Linked DNA regions of Ketobacter alkanivorans. The protein of the gene in region 1 interacts with the protein of each later gene in a pairwise test. Links are inferred from orthologs where the notes say so. Each region holds a gene or a part of one and is shown in the gene's direction. Other genes may lie near its edges.

Region 1 (13,204 bases):
ATCTGGTTGCGCTGACGGGTATTTAACCCCAGGCTGGCCAGCTCGGCGTCGGACAGGGAAAAAAAGGCAATCATGCTGTGATAGCGGTCGGTAATCAGGCGAAAGTGGCTGGGGCCGATTCCGGATATACGCCACAGGGCCAACCAATAGGGCAATTCTTCCAACAACATGGGAACATCCGTCTCCAGGCAAATCCATTAAGGTAGGCTATAGAGACGTCCACAAGGCAAAAATCGGGCTTTAATTGCCCCGGCGCTGTAGATACCAGGCATCAAATTCGGCTGCGGGGATGGGGCGGCTGATGTGATAGCCCTGGGCCTGCTCGCATTGCAGGTTGCACAGGGCTTGCAGGGTTGCTTCGTCTTCCACTCCTTCGGCCACTACGTTGAGGCCAAAACTGTGGGCCAGGCCAATGGTGGAGCGCACAATCACGGCGTCGGCTTCATCGGTGAGCATTTCCTTTACGAAGGAACGGTCTACCTTCAGGGTCTGAATGGGCAGGCGCTTGAGATAGCTCATCGAGGAATAGCCGGTGCCAAAATCGTCGATGGCCAGATGCAAACCCAAATCGTGGAATGACTGCACCACTTGCAGGGCGCGCTCCGGGTCGGTGATCAGAGCCGATTCGGTGATTTCGATTTCCAACAAATGATTGGGCACCCCGAATTCATGCAACAGCGACTGGATCAAAGCGGGGCAGCGGACATCGATCAAATTACGGGCGGACAGATTCACCGCTACGGCGATCTCTTTGCCCTCATCCAGCCAGCAACGCACCTGACGCAGGGCCTCCCGCAGCACCCACAGGCTCAGCGGATGAATCATTTCGGTCATTTCCGCCAGCGGGATGAAGTCGCCGGGGGGTATCATGCCCTGCTCCGGATGCACCCAGCGCAGCAGCGCTTCGCAGCCGTTACAGGCACCGGTGGCGAGGTCAATGCGGGGCTGATAGTGTAATTGCAGTTGATTGCTGCGGATCGCCACCCCCAGATCCGCCAGAATGGTCAAGCGGCGGGTGCTGTTGGCATCCATACTGGCATCGTAGAAATGAAGATTCTCACCGTGGGTTTTGGCCTGATACATGGCCACGTCGGCGCAGCGCAGCAGGGCATGGCTGTTGTCGCCATTTTCGGGGAAGAAGGACACGCCGATGCTGGCGCCCATTTCCAGTGACATGCCCTCCACATCCAAGGGTTTGCTGAGGGCCTCAATCACGGCGTCCACCAGCGTAATCACTTCATCCCGATTGCTCACATGGCTTTTCAGCAGGGCAAATTCATCCCCCCCCAGGCGATACACCTCCAGCTCGTTATCTTTATGCAGCAGCGAAAGGCGCTTGGCTACCTGCTGCAGCAGAAAATCCCCGATACGATGGCCGAGGGTGTCGTTTACGTCTTTAAACCGATTCAGATCCAGCAAAATCACCGCCACTTGAAGGCCGCGCAGCTTGCTTTGGGCCAGCATGCGGGACGCACTCAGGTGCAATGAATCCCGGTTGGGCAGTTCGGTCAGGCTATCGTGGGTGGCGCGGTAGGCCAGCTGACGCTGGGACTGCACCAGTGCGTCTTCTGCCTGTTTGCGATCACTCACATCCCGTACGGTGCCGAGAATGCAGTTAACCCCATCCAGCATGACTGAGTTGAGGGTGACTTCGGCATCGAACAACGTGTTATCCAGACGCCGGTGAGTCCATTCAAAGAACTGGCTTGCCCCTTCCAATGCGTTCTGCATATGGCTGGCCGCCACGCTGGAGGAGATGGAACCGTCGGGCTGTAGCTCTGGAGACAGGTCTGCCGGTGTCGCCCCCAGCAACTGCTCACGATTACCACGAAACATGCGAAACGCAGCGGGGTTGCATTCAATGATTCTGGGGCCATTGAGCACAAAAACCGCATCACCGGAGCCTTCGAACAGGGCACGAAAACGCATCTCTCGGTCACGGAATGAGCTGAACAGCAGCACTTGTGACACCATGTCCGCCACAGAGGCCACAAAAATTTGCTCGTCTTCTGTCCAAAAGCGGCGCTGCCCCACCTGCTCCAGACACAAAACGCCTTTGGTAATACCCTCGTTGCGCAAGGTGCCATCCAGCATCGACTGGATATTCAGCGGTTTCAGATAGGATTCGGTAAATTCGCGGGTGCGGAGATCTTGTTGGGCGTCACTGGCATTGATCACGCGCTCCAATGCCAAGGCGCTGAAGTACCGGGGGTAAGCCCTGGCTTCCAGCACCAATCCGCTTTCAAAACGGTTTTGTTCTTCCAGATAGAGACACAAACACTCCATTTTCGCCATATCGGGTGAGATCTGCCAGATACTGGCACGTTCCACCCCCAACACGTTGGCGCAGGTCTGGGTTATGTGACGCAACGCCTGGGTCAGGCTGGACTGCCAAACTTCTTCAGATTTGGACAGCGCCACATAAGCTTCCGTTAACTGCCGCGACAGGCTGGAAGCACTTTGTGAAGTTTTGGGTGATGTTTCTCGCATGAGCAGCAAATCGTCTGCAAAAGGGTCTGTTTCAAGTATAGACAAGGTTGCCCTGACTACCGGAAAAAGCCTGCAAATTTAAACGCCGGTATTTACGCAGAGAATTGATTCAGCAGCACACCCAGCAGGAGGATCTGGGGCAAGGTCACCAACGGCAGCACGAATGCCATTTTCCAACGCCCGGTGGTTTCCTTTAACACCATGATCTCGGTGTAATCGGTGGATACCCCCGCCATCATGAAGGTAAAAGCATTACCCGGCGCAGCGGCACGGGTCAGCAGATCAGCAGCGATAGGCAGCAGGCCTTCCGAGCACACTTCAATCACGGTGGCGGCCACCAGGGTCAAACCCAGGCCCACCAAGGTCGGCCCAAACCAGGTTTGCATGGCATCCTGGGATACAAATGTCTTGATCAGTGCCGCCAATACCATGCCGAACAGCAACCAGCGCATGATCATTTTGCTTTCACTGAAGCTGTCTAAACACACGGTTCGAAACAGCCCCCGTTCACGCCGAATGCGCCGTACATTGTCCTTCACTGAAATTTTCTCGGCGCGCTCGGTTTCAGCGCGAAAGGGGTTTTCCTCAATGGAACCTCGGCTTTCCATACCATCGACGATCAAGCCCGCCACCACCGCCACCAGAAAGGAAAGACCGATAAATGTCAGCGTCCACGCCCACCCCAGCAGGGCAAACATCACGATGGTAAGGGAAAGGGAATTCCAGGGAGAAGCAATCAGAAACGCCAGCACCTGGGAATAACGCACGCCGCTTTTGTACAGTTTACCGGCGATAAGCAGCAAGCCGTGGTTGCACAAATCCAGCACAATGCCTGCCGCCGCCGCACGCAACACACTGCCCACTCCCCGTTGCCTGCCCAGGGCATTGAGGATGGTGTCTTTGGGCAATAGGTTCATCAAACCAATGGAAAACACACCGATGAACATGCCTAACCACATGTCCTGCACCAGCTCCCATTCGGCGGTAATAAATGTCACCAAATAAGGGATGTCCGGCAGCCACGACTCCGGCATGGCTGCCGCCAGAATGGACATCGCCAACACAGCGCTCGACCCCCAAAACAGCCAGTCAACCCGTGAATGATCATGACAGCTATCGCCATGACCTTGTTTAGGATCAGGCGCGGGGGAATGACAGCAGGAGGATTCGCTCATGGTACACCTTGCCTCGCATTAGCGTGGGCTGTTTAGCAGTAGCTCTCACTATAAAGCCAAACCTCACTTGCTGTCCAAGAACAACAGCGCCTGATCCTGATCGATGGAGAACGCATAACGGCTGAGAAAATTCATGCCTAACAGACCATCCACATGCTCCGACGGCAGATTCACCTGTAATAGCTGCACATCGAGTTGCTCCCATCCCCCGATCCGCATACTGCCAATTTCATACAGGGGTGACACCACCATGCCATTGGCGGTGTTCACCTGCACTTGCTGATCGGTGGTGTGCAGATCCGTGTACTGTTGCAGCAACGCAATGGCGCGGGCATTCAAGGCCGTGATGGTCGCGCCGGTATCGATCATCAGGTTCAGTTCCACGCGCTCATCAAACACAACGGTTACCACGAACTGCCCCATGCGGTGCTGTAAACCAATGCCCTCCTGGGCTCTTTGCTGAGCTGCCAGCTGTTCCTCCAAGCGCTCTTTGCGCTCATCGATCGCCGGCTGGTGGGTGTCGCTGTAGGGCAACAACTGCAGTTGAAACAGCGCCTGTTCCCATTCACCAGACGCTTCATACACATCGGACAACATGATGCCAAAGGGTGCGTATTGAGGCTGTTTCTCCAGCGCCAGCAATAACAGCGGCATCAACTCAAAATTCTGTGATAGGCGGGTGGGGGTGAGGGTGCGTTGCCGGGCCAGCTGATCGGCCAGCAATTGCTCAATACTGTCCATCAGATACTGGCGTCGCGGGGCAGAAAGGGTCGTGGCATGGGACTCAAACAGTATCAGCAGGGCATCTCGCCGTTGACCCAACCCTTCATGGGCGCTCGCCAACCAATCCTGCCACAATTCACGATTACGATCCCAGGTATGCAAGGGCTCCAGCCATAACAACAGCCGCCCCCACTGCTGCTCGTCTTGCCACTGCAACAGAGTATCGTCCAGCTGCTGTAACGCCTGTTGGCGCCCGGGCAGACTCAGTGCGGGGGTGTCCAGGTACGCAATCAGGGCTTCCGGCTGATCCAGTTGCAGCCAGCGGCTCACGGCATTGCCGCCCAGATCCACCGGCGTATCCGCTGGCTTGGATGCGGGCTCAGGTGATTGTCCACTCAGCGGGGATGTCGCTGTCGCAACAGGCGAAACCCACTGCACTGCGCTCCACCAGCCCAGCGCAAATCCAACCAGCAGGCATAACAGCCAAGGGGTTGTTTTCGTCACTATAGAATTCCGTTCAGTCCAATGGCTGCAACCATGCGCATAACGCCAAAGGGCTAACTATGGCAGAACTCAAAAATGGGTGGAATACGTGACGGAGAAAATATACGCCTCCAGTTTGTGATCAATCTTCAATCCGCGATAGGGGTTGTAGACCACATCACCTTCCAGGGTTGAGTTGGCATTACGACTTTCACCGGGATCAATGTGAATCTCCGACACCAGATAACCAAAACCTGCGTCCAGCTGCGAATGCTTACCCATGCGATAGCCAAAACCCACTGTGTACAAATCCGCATCACCAATGGGAATCAACAGATCCTGACGATTTTCGGGAATTGAAGACGAACGCGGCTCATAACCGGCCCGCAAAAACAGATTGTCATTGTAGCGATATTCCACCCCAAAGGACGCATCCACCACCGCCTCATAGCGGCGCTGCAGACGCAGCTCATCCGGATCAGCGTAATCGCCGCCGATCTGGCCTGCGGTATAAATATCGGACAAATTGTTCACCACACTGGCCAGCACCAGATAGTCCAGCGGCTGATCAAACTCGAACACCAGCTCTTTCAAAACGCTGTAATCCACCCATTTGACGTCCACATTGACGCGCCAGTCCGGTGTCACCAGCATGGACACGCCCACCGAAGCCCACTGCGGCTGGATAAAATCAATTTCCACATCGCCGGTTTGACGGGTCGCCCCGCTGATGGGGCCGCCACCCAGAACCGCCAGCGCGCCATCCGCCGGCTGCAACCCCAACATCAATTCATTAAAGCTCTGGGTGTAGGAGAGGCTGTAATCACCTTTCATATGGGATTTGCCTTCACTTTGATAGGTCGCCCCCACCGACAGCCAACTGGTAGGCTGCCACAGCAGGCCCAGGGTAAATGCCACTGACAGAGGATCTTCTGCTTCTACCTCCAACACGCCCACATCGTTATAGGGGTTCAACCCCAAATCCAGATCCAGTCCCACCTGGGATGCCAGATTCGCCGCCAGCGCATTGAGACCACCCACCGTATCCAGCACACTGCGGGTGCGGGTGGTAACCCCCAAGCCCTGCCAGGAGAAACCTATGGAGCCCCCCATATAGAGATTATCCGAGAGTTCAAAGCCAACAGAGGGGTTGAAGTAAGCCAGACGGGTAATGCCGAAACGCTGACCATTGAACGCCCCCACATTGTCCATATCCCGCTCATAACCGAAGATCTGCACTGCAAAGGCCGAGTTGGCAAATACAAACTGATCATTCGTACCACCGCGCAGCGCAAAACCGTAACCCGGTGCAACCAAAAACGGTAATGACGTGTGCCCGAAAAAAGGCAGATAGACCGACGGACTGTCTACCGACACATCCCGAGACTGCTCTCCCTGCAACAAGGGCTCGTCGGCAAAGTCCGGGTTGCTGATTGGATCATAACTGCGCCCTGGCGCAGCACCACTGACGGTGCCTTCATGATTAAAAAACGCCGTCTGCAACTTGTACTGCTCATACTTGGTCTTGACCAAAGCCAGTGCCGCCGGGTTGTAATGAATTGCATCCGGGCCCCGTACCGAGGCAGTGGCGGAATTACCCATGGCCAGCGCCACCGGGTTGCCAATGGACAAATTGTGAGAAAGCTGAGCACCGGCTGGGGCACTGAGCAAAACAGAAACAACGAGAGGCGCCAATTGGCGCTTGCCTGGGAATGTGATCATAGTGCTGTGATACCGTTCTTATTTTTATGCTGCCAATCATGGCAGAGTTTTAAACGGTATTGTTAGCCAACTGACCGGGCCAGATCTTGACCAAAAAGACATTGAGGTGCGGGTATTCGGCAACCGCCCCACCGCATAATAGACCTATCAGCCGCAACCTAATGAATTTAATGGAATTGACTGTTTTATAAGCTCAAAGAGCAGGGCAATGTTCCATAACACTTTGATTTGTTAGAATTTGTAATCTTTCGGCCCCAGAAACGAAACAACCCGCTTGGTAGCGGGTTGTTTAAATTGTGCACTAATACTGGACGCTGACGTCTGGAGCTCATCAGGTCGGGTTTTTGACCACATCACCCACTTGCAAAGGCGCCTCGGCACGCAGAATCAAACCGTAGCTGACCTTTTCAAAGGTACGGAACACCATCAATATCCCACGCCGCTCGTCCGGCAACTTAACCAGCTCCAGGGTGATCCGGTCTTTTACAATGGAACCCTTGGTGTGTACCGCCAGCACATCACCAATCATCAAACCCTCTCGCTCACCGCGGTTCAACACCACCACATCGTACTGGCTTACGTTACGCACACCACTGAACACATGCAGAATTTGACCTTCCACCTCACCTTCAGGTGACTTGGGGTAAAATACCGAATCCACTTTACGCTCTTCGGTGGGAATCAGACGGTCGTTAGGGCGGATATCTTCATTAGAGTTGGTAACCTTAAAACGGGCCACTTCACCTTCGCTGTTTTCAAAACGCGCCAACCCCATATCGATGGCGGCAAAGCCCAGCAGCTCTTTGGACTCGGGATCAACATAAGCCGCGCCTTTACGATACACACCATAGCTCTGATGAGGGTTTTCCCAGCCAGGGACATGACGGGCGTACATATAATCGCCCAGCCCCATCACGATATGATCTTCATCACCGGCCAGGATATAAGGTGAGGCATTGATCTCTTCCTCAGTCATGACCCGGCTATTCTTGAGAAAACTCTGGATATGCTCCAGGGGAATAGCAGGAATCACCGATTGCAGTGGCTCGCTGCGCACCTCAGGAGACAGCTTCACGGTGTCACCTTTCTTGAACACCATGGGGCCACGCTCAACGGTGAGGCCCGGCTTGCCATTCACATACACCAGCTTGATCAGATCGCCAGGGTAAATAAGGTGCGGGTTATTGATCTGTGGGTTAACGTGCCACAGCTCAGGCCACAACCAGGGGTTGCTCAGAAAAGCATTGGAAATGTCCCACAGGGTATCACCCTGCTTCACCGGGTAGACATCAGGGTGGCCCGGCTTAAGTTCCACAGCCGATACCTGCATGGCGATGCTCAGCAAACAGCCACCTGCCAGCCTGAGAAATGATTTCATCATGGTGAGAATCCCTTTATCATTATCAGCGCCTGATTGATCAGGCAGTTTTTTCGCATACGGGAAACGGCAAAACACCAGCACACTGGAATTCGCCTACATTTCACTATAGACCGATTTACCGTGGAGTGTTTTGCGCAATCTGACTAACAGTTTAGACAAGTTTGGCAAAAACCAACACAGCAAATCCTGTATGATCATAATCTTAGCAACAATATCTATAGTTATACTAGAAAAGTGGCATTCTCAAGATGGCAATACTGGATATTCTTGAATTTCCTGACCCTCGTCTGCGTACAAAGGCGAAGCCGGTCACAAAAGTAGACAACAACATACGCAAGCTGGCTGATGATATGTTGGAAACCATGTACCACGCCCCGGGCATTGGCCTGGCCGCCTCGCAGGTGAACGTGCACCAACGTATTGTGGTTATCGACGTCAGTGAAGAGAAAGATCAACCTTTGGTACTGATCAATCCTGAATTTGAGGTGATCTCCGGCGAACAGGATTTTGACGAAGGTTGTCTGTCGGTGCCCGGCTACTACGAAACCGTCACCCGCGCCGAAAAAATCCGTTTGAAAGCGCTGAACCGGGATGGCGAGCCCTTCGAAATGGAGTGCGATGGCATCCTGTCGGTGTGCGTACAGCATGAGCTGGATCACCTTGATGGCAAGCTGTTCGTGGATCACATCTCCAAGCTGAAACGGGAGCGTATCCGCAAGAAGCTGGTGAAAGAACAGAAAGACAAGGTCAAGATCCGCTAAAGCGGGGCTCGGAACCGGGTTCGCTGACCCGCCCCACCGATATCAGCCATCATTTAAACCATCGCCAGCACAGGAACTCTGTCTTGAGTGCACCCCTGAAAGTCATTTTCGCCGGAACCCCCGAATTCGCGGCTGAAGTACTGCAATCCATATTGGGCTCGCACCATCAGGTGATTGCCTGCTACACCCAGCCCGACCGACCGGCTGGCCGCGGCCGCAAACTCACCCCCAGCCCGGTTAAAGCATTAGCCCAAGAGCACAATATACCGGTCTACCAGCCCCTTAATTTCAAGCAGACCGAAGACGTAGAGCACCTCTCTGCCCTCAATGCTGACATCATGGTTGTGGTGGCTTACGGTCTGATCCTGCCAAAAGTGGTGCTGGATGCGCCACGCTTAGGCTGCATCAACGTCCACGCCTCCATATTACCGCGCTGGCGTGGTGCGGCCCCGATCCAGCGCGCCATTGCCGCTGGCGACACCGAAAGCGGCGTCACCATCATGCAGATGGATGTTGGATTGGACACCGGCGACATGCTGCTGAAAGCGCGCACCCCCATCAGCCCCGACGACACCGGCGGCAGCCTGCATGATCGTCTGGCCCGGATCGGAGCCACCTCCATACTTGAAGCGCTGGACAGCCTGGCTGCCGGCACCGCCACCGCAGAACCGCAGGATAACAACCTGGCTACCTACGCCCACAAGCTCAGCAAAGAGGAGGGCAAACTGGACTGGCAGCGGACCGCCCAAGAGCTGAACGATCTGGTACGCGCCTTCAACCCCTGGCCGGTTACCCACACCCAGCTGGACGACAACATCATCCGGGTATGGCAAGCCAGCCTGGCGGATCAGGGCAGCAGCGCCGAGCCGGGCACCCTCGTCGCCGTGCACAAAGACAGTCTGGATGTAGCCACCGGCAGCGGCGTATTGCGCCTGCACCAGTTGCAACTGCCGGGTGGCAAACGCCTACCAGTAGCCGCCATCCTCAATTCCAAAGCGGACTGGTTCAACATCGGGAAGCGCTTCCTTTGAGCCAGCGCCCCTATTCGCAGCCAGACCCGAGCAGTCTGAACACCCGTGCCCGTGCGGCCCAAATCCTGGAGCAAGTTTTGCCGCTGAACCGGCAGAACCTGCAGCTGCGCTCACTGTCTGATCTGATGCCGAAAGTGGCAGAGGAAGACAAGGACAAAGGTCTGCTGCAGGAGATCTGCTTCGGTGTCTGCCGCTGGTATATCCGACTGGACAAACTGGCCGCTCCCTTAATCCGCCAGCCCTTCAAACCCAAAGACGCCGACCTGCACGCCCTGCTTTTAATCGGCCTGTATCAAATGTTCTACCTGCGCATTCCCGATCATGCCGCCATATCCCAAACCGTCGAGGCCTGTCGCCAGCTGAATAAAGACTGGGCAGTAAAAGTCATCAACGGCATGCTGCGTCGCGCCCAACGCGATAAAGCACTACTGGAAACCAGCTTGCCCGACAGCAGCTCCATCCAAACGGCGCACCCCAAGTGGCTAATGGATGCGGTAACAGCGGCTTGGCCAGAACAAGCCAACGCCATCTTTAAAGCCAACAATGAACCAGGCCCCATGTGTCTGCGGGTAAACTGCCTGCACAACAGTCGCGATGACTATATGGCCCGACTCAAAGAGCGCGGCATCGGTGCCCGTATCGGTCAATTGGCAGCCAGCGCACTCTATTTAGAGAAACCCTGTGATGTCGACGAACTGCCCGGCTTTCGTGAAGGCTGGGTTTCGGTGCAGGATGAAGCGGCCCAACTGAGCGCCTTTCTGCTTGACCCGCAACCGGGGGAGCGCATCCTAGATACCTGCGCAGCGCCCGGCGGCAAAACCTGCCATTTGCTGGAACAACAACCCGCCCTGGCCGAAGTAGTGGCACTGGATATGGACGGCCAGCGGCTGCAGCGGGTACAGGAGAACCTGGATCGCCTGCATCTGAATGCCAACCTCGTTCACGCCAGCCTGGAACAGTACGCACAGGATCATCCGCAATCACGTTTTGATCGAATTTTGCTGGATGCACCCTGTTCTGCCACCGGTGTTATCCGCCGCCACCCGGACATCAAATGGCTGCGCAAGCGTTCCGACATTGGCAAACTGGCGGACACTCAGCAACACCTGCTGCAAATTGCGTTTTCTTTACTGAAACCCGGCGGTACCCTGCTGTACGCCACCTGCTCCATACTGCCCCAGGAAAACAGCCGGGTAGTGCACCAGTTCCTGCAACACCAGCGTCATGCAAAGGCCCAAACCATCGCGGCAGAGTGGGGCATCGGCCACGATTGCGGCCGCCAATTGTTTCCCACCATTAACGGCCACGATGGATTTTATTACTGCGCCATCAAACAGAAACCCGTGCAACATGACGACACACAAGCGCAATGAACGCGCAACGACTATCGTGATAGGATGAGAGCCCTGTTCGTGAACCTGAAAAGACAAAGCGAAACTGCAGCATGAAAATCATCATTCTGGGTGCAGGCCAAGTTGGCGGCACACTGGCAGCCAACCTGGCCAGTGAGCATAATGACATTACCGTAGTAGACACCGACTCCGAGCGACTACAAGAGCTGCAGGATCGTTACGACATTCGTACCGTATCCGGCATGGCCTCCTATCCCACCGTACTGCGCCAGGCCGGTGCCGACGACGCCGACATGCTCATTGCCGTCACCAACTCCGACGAAATCAACATGGTAGCGTGTCAGGTTGCCTATTCATTGCACCGCACCCCCACCAAAATCGCCCGGGTGCGTTCCGCCAGTTATCTGGCCAAAAGCAAAGGTCTGTTCGGCAACGAAGCCTTCCCCATTGATGTCATCATCTCGCCGGAGCAGGTGGTCACCAACCACATCACCCGTCTGATCGAGCACCCCGGCGCATTGCAGGTGCTGGACTTTGCCGAGGGCAAACTGCAATTGGTTGCGGTGAAAGCCTACTTCAACGGGCCACTGGTGGGCCGTGAACTGCGCTACCTGCGCCAGCACATGCCCGCAGTAGACACCCGCGTTGCTGCCATATTCCGCCGCGATCGCCCCATTATCCCCGAAGGTACCACCATCATCGAAGCCGATGACGAAGTCTTCTTCATCGCCGCCAAAAACCACATTCGGGCGGTGATGAGCGAGCTGCGCGGGCTGGAACACAACTACAAAAAAATCATCATCGCCGGGGGTGGCAACATCGGCGAACGCTTGTGCGAGGCACTGGAAAGCCGCTATCAGGTTAAGATCATCGAACGCAACCCGGAACGCTGCGGTTTTCTCGCCGAGAAACTCAACAAAACCATCGTTATCCGCGGCAACGCCTCCGATCAGGATCTGCTGCTGGAAGAAAGCGTAGAAGACACCGACATCTTCATCGCCGTGACCAACGACGATGAGGCCAACATCATGTCCTCCATGCTGGCCAAACGCCTGGGTGCGCGCAAAGTGATGGCATTGATCAACAACCCCGCCTACGTGGATCTGGTGCAGGGCGGCGACATCGACATCGCCATCTCACCCCAGCAGGCCACCATCGGCAGCTTGCTGACCCATGTGCGGCGAGGGGATGTGGCCAATGTACATTCCTTGCGGCGCGGCGCGGCCGAGGCCATCGAAGCCATCGCCCACGGAGATGAGAAATCCTCCAAGGTAGTGGGTAAGGCCATTGGTGACATCGACTTGCCGGAGGGCACCACTATCGGTGCTATCGTGCGCAAGGATCAGGTGCTGATTGCCCACGACGATATCGTGGTGGAGTCCGATGATCACGTGGTGTTGTTCCTGATCGACAAGCGCCGCATTCAGGATGTCGAGCGCCTGTTCCAGGTGGGAATCACCTTCTTCTAATTTGGAGCCTGTATGCATCCCGCTGTCATACTTCGCATTCTTGGCCTGCTGTTGATGGTGTACAGCAGCACCATGCTGATTCCGGCAATGGTGGCACTGATCTATGATGATGGCGGTGAAAGACAGTTCTTTTTCGCCTTTGCCATTACCCTGATCTCGGGCCTGCTGTGCTGGCTACCGGTGCAAAATCGCAAACAGGATCTGCGAGTACGAGACGGCTTTGTGGTGGTCGTGCTGTTCTGGACGGTGCTGGGGTGTTACGGCGCCATACCCTTTATGTTAGGCAACGAACCGCATATGGACGTGGCTGATGCCGTGTTCGAATCCATTTCCGGGCTGACCACCACCGGCGCCACCGTGATCAGCGACATCGACAACCTGCCCAAGTCGATCCTGTTTTACCGCCAACAAATGCAGTGGCTGGGCGGCATGGGGATCATCGTACTGGCGGTGGCTATTTTACCCATGCTGGGCATTGGGGGCATGCAGCTTTACCGTGCCGAAGCCCCAGGCCCGGTAAAGGATAACAAGCTCACCCCCCGCATTACCGAAACCGCCAAAGCCCTGTGGTACATCTATGTATCCCTAACCATCACCTGCGCCCTGGCGTATTGGAT
Region 2 (9,152 bases), 2.3 Mb from region 1 along the record:
TCAGCCTCGTTATAAAGGTGCCAGCGTATTGTTGGCTCGTCGCAACTTTGGCTGTGGTTCCAGCCGTGAGCACGCGCCCTGGGCGTTAACGGATTTTGGATTTCGAACCGTTTTAGCCCCTAGCTTTGCGGATATATTCTTCAATAACAGCTTTAAAAATGGATTGTTACCCATTGTTTTAGCTGAAGATATTATTGAGGGTCTGTTCAAGCAGGTAGCTGCCCATGAAGGCTATGCGTTAACGATCGATTTAGCCAATCAGCAAATCCGTAAGCCTGATGGCAGCGTCATCGAATTCGAGGTCGATCCGTTTCGCAAGCATTGCCTGTTAGAGGGGCTTGATGATATTGGCCTGACCTTGCAGGATGCTCAGCTGATTAAAGAATACGAGGCCGCGCGCCGCCAGACAGCCCCTTGGTTGTTCGACGCCATAAAGTAAACAAGTTTTAAGCAATCAACAGATTAATCGGAATTCAAAATGTCCAAGAATGTATTGATCATGGCCGGTGATGGCATCGGCCCGGAAATCATGGAGCAGGCGGAAAACGTTCTCCGTTTCGTTAATGAGCAAGAGAGCCTCGGGCTCGAGTTCGATCACGCGCTGGTGGGCGGTGCCTCAATCGACGCCGCCGGGGTTCCCCTGACTGAGGATGCACTTAAGCTGGCCAAGGCCTCGGATGCCATTTTGTTTGGTGCCATTGGTGGCCCGAAATGGGAATCTCTTGAGATCGCCATCCGCCCCGAAAAGGGCCTGTTGCGTTTGCGCTCCGAGATGGAGTTATTTGGTAATCTGCGCCCGGCAATGCTGTATCCCCAGCTGGCAGAGGCATCAAGCCTCAAGCCTGAGTTGGTGTCCGGGCTGGATATCCTTATCGTACGGGAGCTGACCGGTGGCATTTATTTCGGCCAGCCTCGTGGCATCCGCACGCTTGAGAACGGCGAGCGTCAGGGTTACAACACCTATGTTTACAGCGAATCTGAGATCATTCGTATAGGCCGGGTTGCGTTTGAAGCTGCCATGAAACGGGGCAAAAAACTCTGCTCAGTGGATAAAGCCAACGTGCTGGAAGTCACCGAGCTGTGGCGCGAGATCATGACTGATCTCAATAAAGAGTATCCCGAAGTTAAGTTGAGTCACATGTATGTGGATAACGCCGCCATGCAGTTGATCCGGGCTCCCAAACAGTTCGATGTGATAGTGACGGGAAACATGTTCGGGGATATTCTCTCTGATGCTGCTGCCATGCTGACCGGTTCAATCGGCATGCTGCCTTCTGCCTCACTGGATAAGAACAACAAGGGCATGTACGAACCCTGTCACGGCTCGGCGCCCGATATAGCGGGGCAGGGCATTGCCAATCCACTGGCCACCATCCTGTCGGCAGCCATGATGCTGCGTTATTCCCTGGGTCATGGTGCCACGGCAGACAGACTCGAAGCGGCAGTAAGCAAGGTTCTGGATCAAGGTTATCGCACAGCGGACATCTACAGCGAGGGCACGCAAAAAGTGAGCACCTCGCAAATGGGCGAAGCCGTATTAAACGTATTGAAATCAAGCAACTGATAGTTGAAGAAGGACATTATGAGTAAAACTTACGATGTAGCAGTAGTGGGTGCAACCGGTGCAGTGGGCGAAACCATGATCCGTGTTCTGGAAGAACGCGATTTCCCGGTGGGTAATCTTTACCCTCTGGCCAGCGAGCGCTCCGAAGGCAAGATCATCCAATTTAAAGGCAAAAACATCCGGGTCCAGAACCTGGCAGAGTTCGATTTCTCAAAGGTTCAGATCGGCCTGTTTTCAGCCGGTGGGTCTATCTCTGAGGAATTCGCCCCGAAAGCAGCGGCGGCAGGTTGTATCGTGATCGATAACACCTCTCATTTCCGCTATGACGATGACATCCCTCTGGTGGTACCCGAGGTGAATCCGCAAGCCATTGCAGAATACAAAACCCGCGGCATCATCGCCAACCCCAACTGTTCCACCATTCAAATGCTGGTGGCACTGAAGCCCATATACGATGCAGTAGGCATCGAGCGCATCAATGTTGCCACCTACCAGGCAGTATCCGGAACCGGCAAAGAGGCCATCGAAGAACTGGCGGTGCAGACCCGCGATCTACTCAATGGTCAGCCCATTAAAGCCGAGGTATACCCTAAGCAGATCGCATTCAACGCACTGCCCCAAATTGATGTGTTTCTTGAGAACGGCTACACCAAAGAAGAAATGAAGATGGTGTGGGAAACCAAGAAGATTTTCGGTGATGACAGCATCCAGGTGAACCCTACTTGCGTACGCGTGCCCGTATTCTACGGCCATTCGGAAGCAGTACACATCGAAACCAAGGAGAAAATCAGCGCAGAACAGGTCACTGAATTGCTGAAAAAAGCGTCTGGTGTAACCGTGCTGGATACCCGCTCACCCGGTGGTTACCCTACAGCTGTGACCGAAGCGGCAGAGAATAACGACACCTTTGTTGGTCGCATCCGCGATGACATATCTCATCCCCGCGGCATTGATATGTGGGTCGTGGCTGATAACGTCAGAAAAGGTGCAGCCACCAATAGCGTGCAAATCGCCGAAGAGTTGATAAAACACTATTTATAATTGATACTTACCTCACTATTGTCAGGCTGGTTCTAGATTAATCGGGTAACTGGGTCACGATTATTCAAGATTTTGCCTGACAACCACAAATTGAAAGCTATCCTTGTTAGGGGGTAGCTTTCAAAAATGAAAGCCTCTCCTAAGCAAGTTAATAAGTTAGTAAATCAGCAGGTTGCTGGATGCGTATTTGTTGCAACGGGTTGTGTGTCAGCTGGTTCGAAGGTTAGTTTGAACGGAAATGCCTAGACTGCCCTCAGGCCATGCCGAGACCTGAAGTAGCAAATTTAAGAAAAATTAAAGGGCGGCTCTGCTGTCCAGTGGTCACATAAGCGAAGGAAAAGATAATGGTTCGTAAACTTGCCGCTGCAATGCTTGGTGTGGGTGTGCTTATCCCTGGGTTGGCCAACGCACTGGGTTTGGGTGAAATCAAGCTCAATTCAGCATTGAGTGAACCTCTGGACGCCGAAATTGAATTGGTACAGGTCAGGGAACTCACCGCTACAGAGATCCTGCCATCCCTGGCCGGATCAGATGATTTCCAGGCTGCCCACGTCGAGCGTTTCCATTTTCTGACTGATCTCAAATTTGAGGTCATCGTCAACGCGCAAGGCAAATCGGTCATCAAGATCCGTTCGCGAAAACCTGTGAAGGAACCCTTCCTTAACTTCCTGGTGGAAGTAAACTGGCCCGCCGGTAGGTTGCTTCGCGAATACACCTTGCTGCTTGACCCTCCTATTTATAGCGCCCAGCCAGCCAGCCCCGTCAAAGCGCCGCAGACTGCCAGCACTGCCCCGAAGCCAGCTGCACCGGTTTCAACCTATGAAGGTGTATCGCAATCTCAACCCAGCTACAGCAGTGGTGGTTATGCAGAGGCTGCCGAAGGCACCCACACCATCAGCGGCAACGATAGCCTGTGGGCCATTGCCAAGAACATGAAGCCATCCGACCGCGTCAGCATCCAGCAGACGATGATGGCCATCCAAAGAATTAATCCAGATGCATTCATTGACGACAACATCAACCTTCTCAAGAAAGGGGCCGTGCTGCGAGCACCTTCTGAAGAGGAAGTGATGGCAATGACCAATCGCGATGCCATCGCACTTGCCGCCGAGCAAAATCGGCGCTGGCGTGAGCGGGTAGCAAGCAAGTCCGGTGCTACCGAAGCTCGTCAGGTTGATCTGAGCGGCCGTAGCGTCTCACGTGAGCAAGATCCTTCCAGTGGCCCTGCAACTGATCGCCTGAAGCTGGTGTCCGGCGGTAGCGACAGCGGTGATTCCGGCCAGGGTGGCAGTGGTCAACAGGGGCAACTGCGTGATCAATTGGTGGTTGCCGAAGAAAACGTAGACAAGTTCAAAATCGAAAATGAAGAACTCAAGCTGCGCATGAACGATCTGGAAGATCAGCTCGATACTTCCGAGAAAGTGCTGACTCTTAAAGACGAGCAGATCGCTGCGTTGCAAGCCAAATTACGTGAGCTGGAAGCGGCACAGCAACAGGCTGCCCAAACCGAATCGAGCATCGGGTCTGAGCCGGTTGAAGATACCACTTCAGAACCAACTGTTGCCGAAGAGCCTGCGGACGAAATCAAAGCTGGCGAGTTAATTGCGCCAGAAGAAACAGCAGAAGAAGTGGACTATAACTTCGCCGAAGAGCCGCAAGACACATCAGCAGAGCCTGTGGCTGAAGAGCCGCAAGATGCCATGTCGCAGGAGCTTGCCGGGGTTCAGGTGGAAGATACTGCACCAGTTGCCTCTACACCTGCCGAGCCTGCGGTAGCGCCGCAGCCAGAACAACCGAAAGACGATATATTGAGCCAGATAATGGCTAACCCAATGTATCTGGCGGCAGGTGGCGGCGCCATTTTGCTGTTGATCGTGCTTGGTTTGGTGGCGGCTCGTCGCAAACAAGCTGATGCGTCCGCCGATGAGGATTTCCCCGAAGAGTTCGAGCTGCCAGAATCCCAGGACAATGACAGCTTAATGGAGCTGGACTCCGTTGATCTGGAAGAAGACGACGCCTTCGAAGAGGCCGTCGAAGCCAGCGCAGTGGAAGAAACGGTTCCCCAAACCACAGACGTTATCGGCGAAGCGGATATTTATATCGCTTATGGCCGTTTCCCTCAGGCCATCGAAATGCTTGAAAAAGCCGCTCAGAATGAGCCTGAGCGTGCCGATATCCGCCTTAAACTCTGTGAAGTTTGTGCAGAGGCGGGCGAGCCCGAAGTATTCATGAATCATTATCGTGTGCTGCAGGATATCGGCACCGACGCCGACATCAGCCGAGCCGATTCAATGCGTGGCAAGCTGGGTGACATAGAAGATTCGTTGGTTGCAGACGAATCACCGGCTTCTGACTTCGACGGTGATGAAACCCTGTTGGCAGAAGGTGCGGCGGAATCCTTTGATTTCGACGAAATCGATGCTGCCAGCGATGAAGAGACATCCTCACTGGAAAGTGAGCTGGATCTGGATTCAGATACTGGTTTGGATTTCGATCTTGCAGATCTGGAAGACACCGGGGCAAGCTTCGGCGCAGACCAAACCGAGGCAGCAGGTGAACCACAAGCAACCAGCGATGTGGCAGGTCTGGATTTTGATTTGAATCTGAATTTGGACGATGAAACCACAGACGAAGGTACTGCTGTCAGCGATGATCAGCCTGAGGCTGCATCCGACCCAGCTGCAATGGATTTCGACCTGGATACGGCGTTCGGGGAAGATGTACCCAGCGAGCCTCTGACCACGCCTGAGCCCACTGACGGCGAAAGCACCCTCGATGAAGGTGCCCTTGATTTCGATGCCGACTTCTCTTTGGATGATGTCAGCAATGTCGAGACTCCAGATACTGATCTGTCACTTGATTTCGAAGCTCTCGATGCTGAATCAGCACCGACCCCAGAAGCCAGCACAGACGAAAGCATGGATTTCGATTTGGACTTCGATGCGTCGACGACAGAGCTGGATGAAACACCCAGTTTGGATTTCTCCGAAGACGAAACCGTTATTCAGCCACCGTCAGACTCCGAGCCTGAGCTTCCACTGGCTGAGGTGCCATCACAGCCTGAGTCGATCCAGCCTGATTTGCAGCCAGAATCATCGTCTGATGACGAACCTGTTCTGGATTCCATGTCTGCCGCGCAGCTGGCTGACGAATTGGATTTTGACCTTGAAGCAGACTTCCCTGAAAGCAAGTCTGAACCGGCCGACCTCAATCTAGACGACGACCTGGATGCAACTGTGATTGCTTCAGGTTTGGGTGCGGCTCCGGCAGCAGGTGCCGCGAATGACAACGATGACTCATCTGAAGAGATGGATTTCCTGTCCGATGCGGATGAAGCCTCCACCAAGCTGGATTTGGCGCGAGCCTACATCGACATGGGTGATCGTGATGGCGCCAAAGACATTTTGGATGAGGTAATGGTGGAAGGTAATGACAACCAGAAGCAAGAGGCCAAGGATCTGTTAACGCGCCTTGAGTCTTGATTCCTTTCTAGCTTATTCGTACCATTCTCGTAAGGGGGCCTTGATGGCCCTCTTTTCGTTTTGTTGCGACTTATCTTTGTAGGGTAAAAGTATGCGGGTGGCTTTGGGGGTTGAGTACGATGGCAGGCATTACTGTGGCTGGCAGCGACAAAAGCATGATCCACAATCCGTCCAGCAGAACCTTGAAGCCGCTTTAAGCAAGGTCGCCAATCACCCGGTTCAAGTTATCTGTGCAGGCCGAACCGATACCGGCGTGCACGGTGTTGGACAGGTAGTGCATTTCGACACGGAATCCCTGCGCAAAGATAAAGGTTGGATTTTCGGCTGCAATACCAATCTTCCGGATAGCATCTCGGTTCGTTGGGCCAAACCGGTGTCGGATCTTTTTCACGCGCGCTTTTCGGCGCTTTCACGCTCATATCGATACGTGATTTATAATCACCCAGTCAGACCCGCTCTGGGTATGCAGCACATGACTTGGAACTTCCGACCTCTTGATGCCGATTTGATGCACCACGCTGCCCAGGTTTTGGTGGGGGAGCACGACTTCAGTTCATTCCAGGCGCAAGGCTGCCAGGCCAAGTCCCCGGTTCGTACAATTCACCACATCAGCCTTTATCGTCGAGGTCATTTGATCGTGATGGATATACAGGCGAATGCTTTCCTGCAGCACATGGTGCGCAATATTGCTGGGGTGCTGATGGCCATAGGCAGCGGCAAAGAGCCGCTCACATGGATCGAGGATGTACTGGGTCATCGCAACAGGAACCTCGGTGGCGTCACCGCACCACCGTACGGGCTGTTTTTTATGCGGGTGGGGTATCCCGAGGAGTTTAACATTCCCGAGCCGGAACCTGATGCCCCGTTTATGCCACTCAGTTAGACGCAAGTGAATTCCTTGCCTTAGGCCATAGCGATTCTGTTAAACTTGCGATCTTTACAAGCAGCATGAAAGAGTTAGCCTTGTGACACGGGTAAAAATCTGCGGAATCACCAATCTTGAAGATGCTCTGGCGGCTTGTGGCGCGGGTGCGGATGCCCTCGGCTTCGTGTTCTATGAGCCCAGTCCCCGCAACATCGACATTCAAACAGCCAAATCCATTTTGGAACAACTGCCGCCATTTGTCTCCACTGTAGGGCTGTTTGTGAATGCTGATCCTGGTTTTCTGCGCTCTGTGCTGGAGGCGGTACCATTGGATTTGCTGCAATTTCATGGTGATGAATCAGAGGCCGAATGCAGCGCCTGGGGGCGGCCTTATATCAAGGCAATTCGGATGAAAGCGGGTACGGATTTGGCCGCACAATGTCAGACATATCACAGCAGTCGTGGTATTCTTCTCGACACCTTTGTGGCGGGTCAGCCCGGTGGCACCGGCCAGACATTTAATTGGCAGGCAGTGCCCAAAGGACTCAGTAAACCTATCGTTCTAGCCGGCGGACTTGATCCCTCAAATGCAGCGGATGCAGTTCGCCAGGTTCGGCCTTGGGCGGTGGATGTCAGCGGTGGCGTAGAAGCCGCCAAAGGCAAGAAAGACAATGCGTTGATGCAAGCTTTTATCACAGGAGTACACAGTGTCTCAAAATGAGCGTGATTTTCTGACTACGCCGGATGATTTCGGAAACTTCGGCCCTTACGGTGGCCGCTTTGTCTCTGAAACCCTCATGTCTGCGTTGGATGAATTGGAAGAGATCTATAACAAACTGTCCAAAGACCCTGAATTTCAGGCCGCCTTTGACTATGATCTTGCCCATTATGTGGGGCGTCCTTCGCCCCTGTATCACGCCGAGCGCTGGTCGAAGCAACTGGGCGGTGCCCAGATATATCTAAAGCGCGAGGACTTAAATCACACTGGCGCCCATAAGGTAAACAACACCATCGGTCAGGCACTGTTGGCAAAATACACCGGTAAGCGTCGCGTCATTGCCGAGACCGGTGCCGGGCAGCATGGCGTGGCCAGTGCTACCGTAGCAGCCCGTTTAGGTTTGGAGTGCGAGGTATTCATGGGGGCTGAAGACGTAAAACGTCAATCCCTGAATGTATACCGAATGAAACTGTTGGGTGCGAAAGTGACCCCGGTGACGTCTGGCACCAAAACCCTTAAGGACGCCATGAACGAAGCGTTGCGCGATTGGGTAACCAACGTGGACGACACTTTCTACATCATCGGTACCGTTGCCGGACCTCATCCTTACCCCAAACTGGTACGCGATTTCCAGTGCGTTATAGGCCGCGAAGCCCGCCGCCAGTGCCAGGATCAAACCGGCCAGTTGCCGGATGCTCTGGTTGCGTGTGTGGGTGGTGGTTCTAACGCCATTGGCTTGTTCCATCCCTTCCTGTCTGATGAGTCGGTCAAGATGTACGGTGTTGAAGCTGCCGGTTTAGGGTTGGCAAGCGGGCAACACGCCGCGCCACTGTGTGCTGGCCGCCCTGGCGTTTTGCATGGCAATCGCACCTATCTTATGGAAGACGATGCAGGCCAGATCATGCATACCCATTCCGTGTCCGCTGGCCTTGATTACCCTGGTGTTGGCCCTGAGCATTCCTGGTTGAAGGATTGTGGCAGAGTTGATTATGTGGCGGCCACCGATGACGAAGCGCTGAGCGCATTCCGAACCCTCACTTTAGTGGAGGGCATCATGCCGGCTCTGGAATCAAGTCACGCATTGGCTTATGCCGCCAAGCTTGCGCCCACGATGGATAAAGACCAGATCATAGTAGTGAACCTGTCTGGCCGTGGTGACAAAGATATTCTTACCGTTGCCGAGATCGACGGCATCACTCTCTAGTACGGTACAGTAAGGAGTTTATTGGATGAGCCGTATCAAGGCGTGTCTTCAAAATCTGAAGCAACAAAATAGAAAAGCACTGATCCCATTTATCACTGCCGGTGATCCTCAGTTGGACGCCACAGTGCCCTTGCTGCACAACCTGGCAGAAAATGGCGCAGACATCATCGAGCTGGGCATACCATTTTCCGATCCAATGGCGGACGGCCCGGTGATTCAGCTTGCCGATGAGCGTGCTTTGGCAAATGGCGTCACCACCGTCCACGCGCTGGAGATGG

The links.
Region 2: the proteins of def (region 1) and Kalk_RS01635 interact in binary tests that used the Escherichia coli proteins (3 or more experiments, as listed by UniProt). The link is inferred for Ketobacter alkanivorans from one-to-one orthologs.

What each region holds. Positions count from the first base shown.
Region 1 is NZ_CP022684.1:2,661,744-2,674,947, forward strand. The notes cover bases 7,215-9,978. They hold def (peptide deformylase), read left to right. Parts: upstream 7,215-8,222; coding sequence 8,223-8,735; downstream 8,736-9,978. Other genes in these bases: Kalk_RS11420 (LysM peptidoglycan-binding domain-containing protein), read right to left, coding at 7,215-7,974; fmt (methionyl-tRNA formyltransferase), read left to right, coding at 8,819-9,766; rsmB (16S rRNA (cytosine(967)-C(5))-methyltransferase RsmB), read left to right, coding at 9,802-9,978. Also shown: DNA-processing protein DprA, read right to left, coding at 1-170; Kalk_RS11400 (putative bifunctional diguanylate cyclase/phosphodiesterase), read right to left, coding at 241-2,535; Kalk_RS11405 (permease), read right to left, coding at 2,583-3,665; Kalk_RS11410 (retropepsin-like aspartic protease family protein), read right to left, coding at 3,729-4,892; Kalk_RS11415 (OmpP1/FadL family transporter), read right to left, coding at 4,962-6,593; more of Kalk_RS11420, read right to left, coding at 6,925-7,214; more of rsmB, read left to right, coding at 9,979-11,139; Trk system potassium transporter TrkA, read left to right, coding at 11,211-12,587; Kalk_RS11445 (TrkH family potassium uptake protein), read left to right, coding at 12,600-13,204. UniProt on the Escherichia coli protein: Removes the formyl group from the N-terminal Met of newly synthesized proteins. Requires at least a dipeptide for an efficient rate of reaction. N-terminal L-methionine is a prerequisite for activity but the enzyme has broad specificity at other positions.
Region 2 is NZ_CP022684.1:356,592-365,743, reverse strand. The notes cover bases 711-3,593. They hold Kalk_RS01635 (aspartate-semialdehyde dehydrogenase), read left to right. Parts: upstream 711-1,582; coding sequence 1,583-2,605; downstream 2,606-3,593. Other genes in these bases: Kalk_RS01630 (FimV/HubP family polar landmark protein), read left to right, coding at 2,950-3,593; leuB (3-isopropylmalate dehydrogenase), read left to right, coding at 711-1,564. Outside these bases: leuD (3-isopropylmalate dehydratase small subunit), read left to right, coding at 1-439; more of leuB, read left to right, coding at 479-710; more of Kalk_RS01630, read left to right, coding at 3,594-6,087; tRNA pseudouridine(38-40) synthase TruA, read left to right, coding at 6,179-6,970; Kalk_RS01620 (phosphoribosylanthranilate isomerase), read left to right, coding at 7,053-7,673; trpB (tryptophan synthase subunit beta), read left to right, coding at 7,660-8,874; trpA (tryptophan synthase subunit alpha), read left to right, coding at 8,900-9,152.